One region of the Rhizobium sp. BK491 genome, then DNA from elsewhere that is predicted to be linked to it. Evidence: riboswitches for the same ligand, from Rfam matches in the RefSeq annotation. Region 1 holds a riboswitch; the other holds the start of a gene.

Region 1 (3,092 bases):
TGCACGCGCCAGAGGCGTTATCGTCGTCTTCATCTCGCAGATCGACCGTTCCTACGATCCGGCGTTGAAGCCCGTGCCCGATCTTGCGGATATTCGCCTGCCGAATCCCCTGGATCTCAAGCTGTTCGACAAGATGGTCTTCCTGAACAACGGCCTGGTCGAATTCAAGGTCGCCAGCTGACGGGCTGCCAATTGTCTAAAGGCAATCGAGCCGCCTGGAGAAAATCCGGGCGGCTCGACGGATATCAGGCGGAAACCTGCTCGAGCGCGCGAGCGAAATCTTCGACCAGATCGGCGCTGTCCTCGATGCCGGCGGAGAAGCGCACGGTGCCCGGCGAAATGCCGAGCTCGGCGCGGGCCTCGTCGGTGAGGTTCTTGTGCGTCGTCGTGGCAGGATGCGTGATCAGGCTCTTCGAGTCGCCGAGATTGTTGGAGATCTTCACGATCTCCAACGCGTTCTGCAGCTTGAAGGCCGCTTCCTTGCCGCCTTTCAGCTCGAAGGCAACCAGCGTTGAGCCGCCGCTCATCTGCTTGGCGATGATATCGGCCTGCGGGTGATCCTTTCGGCCGGGATAGATCACGCGGGCGACCTTGTTCGTCTGCTCGGCGAGGAAATCGGCAACCTTGGAGGCATTCGCCGTCTGCTGCGCAACGCGTAGCGGCAGCGTCTCGATGCCCTTCAGCAGCGTCCAGGCGGTAAAGGGCGACATGGCCGGGCCGGTATGGCGGAAATAGTCCTGCAGGTTCTCGTCGATCCACTGCTTGTCGGAGAGGATGACGCCGCCGAGCGAACGGCCCTGGCCGTCGATATGCTTGGTGGCGGAATAGACGACGATATGAGCGCCGAGTTCGAGCGGCTTCTGAAAGAGCGGCGTTGCAAAGACGTTGTCGACCACGACCTTGGCGCCGATCTGGTTGGCGAGGTTGGCGACAGCGGCGATATCGACCACTTCCAGCGTCGGATTGGTCGGGCTTTCGAGGAAGAAGACCTTGGTGTTCGGCCGGATGGCCTTTTCCCAGTTCTCGGTGAAACGGCCATCAACCAGCGTGCATTCGATGCCGTATTTCGGCGCGAGCGTCTCGACCACCCAGCGGCACGAGCCGAAGAGCGCACGGGCGGCAACGATATGATCGCCGGCCTTCAGCTGGCAGAGGATGGCGGCAGAAACGGCGGCCATGCCGGACGCGGTGGCGCGGGCGTCTTCAGCGCCTTCGAGAGCGCACATGCGCTTTTCGAACATGTCGTTGGTCGGGCTGCCGTAGCGCGCGTAGATGAACCCATCCGTTTCGCCCTTGAAGCGGGCTTCCGCCGCCTCCGAGGTGTCATAGACGAAGCCCTGGGTCAGATAGATTGCTTCGGAGGTCTCGCCGAATTGCGAACGGAGTGTTCCGCCGTGAACGAGCTGGGTTGCGGGGCGCCAAGTCTTGCTCATGCCATCACCACTTTCAAAACAAAAAAACCGGTCGCAAAAGCAGACCGGTTCAACCCCGGTCTTTTTAGCCATTTGTTTAACGTGGCTGCAAGCCGACCGGCCAAATCACCACGGGATAAGTTGCAATACTGCCGTTGACGGCTTGCGTCAATTCCCTGAGTTTGGTTTTGTCTGCGGCAAATTATGAGAGAAGCATGATGGCTCGCAATACTGGAATTCTGGCCGACCGGGCCATCGCAGCCCTGTTTGAGGCAGGTCGGCTGACGAGCGAGAGAGAACTGGACGTCGATCAGATCCAGCCGGCAAGCCTTGACCTCAGGCTCGGCTCGCATGCTTTCCGCGTCCGTGCCAGCTTCATGCCCGGCCCCTCGCATCTGGTCGCCGACAAGCTCGACCGGCTGAAGCTGCATGTCGTCGATCTCTCGGAAGGCGCTGTGCTGGAAACAGGCTGCGTCTATATCGTGCCGCTGATGGAGCGCCTGGACCTGCCCGAAGATATGTCGGCATCGGCCAATCCGAAAAGCTCGACCGGCCGTCTCGACATCTTCACCCGCGTCATCACCGACCGTGCGCAGGAGTTCGACAAGATCCCAGCCGGTTATTCCGGCCCGCTCTATCTCGAAATCAGCCCGCGCACCTTCCCGATCGTCGTGCGTCGCGGCTCGCGCCTGTCGCAGATCCGCTTCCGCGTCGGCCAGGCCCTACTCACCGAACCGGAATTGCTGGCGCTGCACGAGAGCGAGACGCTGGTTGCCAGCAAGAAGCCGAATATCACCGGCGGCGGCATCGCACTGTCGATCGATCTTGCCGGCGACAAGGAAGGGCTGATCGGCTATCGCGGCAAGCACCACACGGCCGTCGTCGACGTCGACAAGAAGGCCCAGCACGATATTTTCGATTTTTGGGAGCCGCTCTACAGCCGGGGGCGCACCGAGCTGATCCTCGATCCCGATGAGTTCTATATACTCGTCTCGCGCGAGGCGGTGCATGTTCCCCCGCATTTCGCCGCCGAAATGACGCCGTTCGATCCGCTGGTCGGCGAATTCCGCGTCCACTATGCCGGCTTCTTCGATCCGGGCTTCGGCCATGCACCGGCCGGAGGCCGCGGCAGCCGCGCCGTGCTGGAAGTGCGCAGCCATGAAGTGCCCTTCATCCTCGAGGACGGCCAGATCGTTGGCCGCCTGATCTACGAACACATGCTGGAACAGCCAAGCAGCCTCTACGGCTCCGGCCTCGGCTCGAACTATCAGGCACAGGGCCTGAAGCTTTCGAAACACTTCCGGCTGTAGTGATCCTTTCTGGGAAAACGATAGGTGCTGTCTACTGGGATGTCCGATGAATATCAGGCGCCCCTTTTGCTATAATCTCGCGCAAAGAATGTGATGAACTCATCTTGAGGTGGAAGCGGAGCGCCTCCACATTTCGTGGGATAAATTTGTGGCGATAAATGGAAGACTCAGCTGTCTATTCGGGTGCGCTGATATGAAATTACCGAGTGATCCAACCGGCCGGCTCGGGGCGGCATATATGATGCTCGTATATTTGTTCGCGTATTTGCCGGTTATCGGAGTTGTCAAGATTGCTACGGGTCTCAACATAGACGATCGGCAGGTGGAATGCGCCGCGAGTGCATGGGCCCGCACCATTGTCATACTATCG
Region 2 (3,092 bases), on a different contig from region 1:
GAACTCCGCGCGGGCGGCGGAGAAGAGTTCCTCGACGACGCGGATATGGTCGTCCATCGAGCCGCCGACATCGAAGAACATCAGCAGCCTGACGGCGTTGCGGCGCTCCGGCCGTGTCTGGACATCGAGATAGCCATGTTCGGCGGTGGAGCGGATGGTGCCGGAAAGATCCAGTTCTTCGGCGGCGCCTTCGCGTACCCAGCGTCGCAGGCGTTTCAGCGCTACCTTGATGTTGCGGGTGCCAAGCTCCACGCCATCGTCGAGATTCCTGAAGTCGCGTCGATCCCAGACTTTTACCGCGCGGCGGTGGCGCGAGGTTTCCTGGCCGATGCGCACGCCTTCGGGGTTATAGCCATAGGCGCCGAAGGGCGAGGTGCCCGCCGTGCCGACCCATTTCGAGCCGCCCTGATGCCGGCCCTTCTGCTCGGCCAGCCGCTCGCGCAGCGTCTCCATTAGCTTGTCGAAGCCACCGAGCGCCTCGATCTGCCGTCTTTCCTCTTCGGTCAGATGCCGCTCGGCGAGCTTGCGCAGCCATTCCTCGGGAAGGATGGCTGGCTCCGCCGCTTCTCCATCGGCATTGCCGCCGATCGCCTCGACGCCACGAAAGTAATCGGCGAAGACCTGGTCGAAACGGTCGATGAAGCGCTCGTCCTTGATCAGCGTCGCGCGGGCCAGATAGTAGAAGGCCTCGACGTCGTAATCGGCAATCCCATCCTCCATTCCTTCAAGCAGCGACAGGAATTCCCGGAGCGTCACCGGAACCTTCGCTTCCTTGAGCTTCAGGAAGAAGGGAATGAACAAGCCTCAAATCCTTTCCTGGCCGATCTCCTCCAGATCATATGGCGTGGTCTGATAGATCTCGTTGATCCAGTTGCCGAAGAACAGGTGTGCATGGCTGCGCCACCGGTTCTGCGGCGGGATTTCCGGGTCGTTATGCGGGAAATAGTTGTGCGGCATCTTGATCGGCACGCCGGCATTCACATCCCGGAAATACTCATCCGCCAGCGATGTGGAATCATACTCCACGTGATTGAACATGTAGAGCCGGTTGCAAGTCCGTTCATGCACGAGGCAGACGCCCATCTCGCTCGAGTCCATCAGTATTTCCAGACCAGGCACTTTTTCGATGTCAGCGCGGCGCACTTCGGTCCAGCGCGAGACCGGAATGGCGAAATCGTCGGAAAAGCCGTTGAGATAGACCGAGGAGGGCTTCAGGTTCTGATGGCGGTAGATGCCGAAGGCCTTCTCCGTCAGCGTATATTTCGGCACTTTGTGGAAATGGTAGATCGCTGCCATCGCACCCCAGCAGACGTTCATCGTCGAATGGACGTTGGTCGTCGTCCAATCCAAGATCTCCTGCATCTCGTTCCAGTAGGTGACGTCCTCATATTCGAGCAGCTCGATCGGCGCGCCGGTTATGATGAAGCCGTCGAACTTACGATGCTTCACTTCCTCCCACGTCTCGTAGAAAGCAAGCAGATGCTCCTGCGAGGTGTTCTTGGCCCTGTGGCCGCCAACGCGCACCAGGGAAAACTCCACCTGCAGCGGCGATGCGCCGACCAGGCGCGCCATCTGGATCTCGGTCTTGATCTTGTTCGGCATGAGGTTGAGAAGCCCGATCTGAAGGGGGCGGATATCCTGACGGAACGCCACCGTTTCGGTCATCACCCGCACACCCTCGTTCTGGAGGGTTTCAAACGCGGGGAGCGTATCGGGAATCTTGATGGGCATCTTTTCACTCGCCAAATACAAAAAAACCGGCCGCGATGAATCGCTACCGGTCCGCACGCGGCCCTTTAGCGACTTATTTAACGTGGCTGCAAGCCGGCCGGCCAAATCACCACAAGGGAAATCTCATAAACCCGACATCTCCGCGGGTCAATGGGGCGAGCGTCGGGGAAAGTCCGGGACTGAGCTCGGAGGCGCGATGTGGCCTACAGATGTTCAATGAGAGCTTCCATGCCATAACCGAGGCGATGCCTGGCAGCCTCGATCGGTAGCCAGAAGAAGCGGAAGCCGATCGGGTCGCCACCGTCGAAAGGCGTCATTTCGTGGTGGAGCCAAGTGGCAGGCGCTCGCTCGGAGATACCGCAGCGGAAATAGTGCCGTTGGTGATAGTAATCGCGGCCGTTCTTTTCGAAACGGTAGTCGTGGACGCCCAGGGAATAGAGTTCGCGCGGCGCAAAACCGGTCTCCTCCTCGAATTCGCGCGCTGCGGCCGCTACAATGTCCTCACCGGATTCGACAGTGCCACCAGGAACTTGGAGCTGGACGGCGGGGAAGTCTGGCTCATCGAATACCAGCAGATGCCGATTCCGAACAGCATAGATCAAAACCTTTACGGCATCGGGTTGCATTATCTACCCTGCCCACGTGCCATGAAGGCCAGCCGCTCGAAGAGGTGCACGTCCTGCTCGTTCTTCAGAAGCGCGCCATGGAGTTTCGGCAATACGTTCTTCGCATCGGCGCGCAGCGTTTCCGGATCGATATCGTCTGCGACCAGCAGGCGGATCCAGTCGAGCGCTTCCGAGGTCGAGGGCTTCTTCTTCAGGCCCGGCACGTCGCGGATTTCGAAGAATTGCGTCAGTGCCGCATGGACGAGCGTCTGCTTGATGCCGGGATAGTGCACCTCGACGATGCGCGTCAGCGTCTGCATGTCGGGGAAGCGAATATAATGAAAGAAACAGCGGCGCAGGAAGGCGTCCGGCAGCTCCTTCTCGTTGTTCGAGGTGATGATGACGATCGGGCGGATCGCGGCCCGGATCGTCTCGCCGGTCTCGTAGACATGGAATTCCATGCGGTCGAGTTCCTGCAGGAGATCGTTCGGGAATTCGATATCGGCCTTGTCGATCTCGTCGATCAGCAGCACGCATTTCTGCGGCGAGGTGAATGCCTGCCAAAGCTTGCCCCGACGGATGTAGTTGCTGACATCATGAACTCTGATGTCGCCGAGCTGGCTGTCGCGCAGGCGCGAAACCGCATCATATTCGTAGAGACCCTGCTGGGCCTTCGTCGTCGATTTGACATTCCACTCGATCAGGTCAAGGCCGAGCGCGGTGGCCACCTGGCGTGCGAGTTCGGTCTTGCCCGTA

The links. Region 1 has a riboswitch for S-adenosylmethionine ahead of FHX05_RS09955 (O-succinylhomoserine sulfhydrylase). Riboswitches for the same ligand answer to the same signal wherever they lie in the genome.
Region 2: another riboswitch for S-adenosylmethionine. It lies ahead of metA (homoserine O-succinyltransferase); the one in region 1 lies ahead of FHX05_RS09955 (O-succinylhomoserine sulfhydrylase).

What each region holds. Positions count from the first base shown of each region.
Region 1 covers NZ_JACIAR010000002.1:421,947-425,038, forward strand. The annotation lists gene FHX05_RS09950 (DNA helicase) at 1-181, shown strand, start outside; gene FHX05_RS09955 (O-succinylhomoserine sulfhydrylase) at 246-1,433, opposite strand; SAM riboswitch at 1,477-1,555, opposite strand; gene FHX05_RS09960 (2'-deoxycytidine 5'-triphosphate deaminase) at 1,628-2,722, shown strand.
Region 2 covers NZ_JACIAR010000005.1:368,180-371,271, reverse strand. The annotation lists gene FHX05_RS23570 (VWA domain-containing protein) at 1-801, opposite strand, end outside; gene metA (homoserine O-succinyltransferase) at 805-1,731, opposite strand; SAM riboswitch at 1,777-1,854, opposite strand; gene FHX05_RS23560 (NUDIX domain-containing protein) at 1,935-2,357, opposite strand; gene FHX05_RS23555 (MoxR family ATPase) at 2,357-3,092, opposite strand, start outside.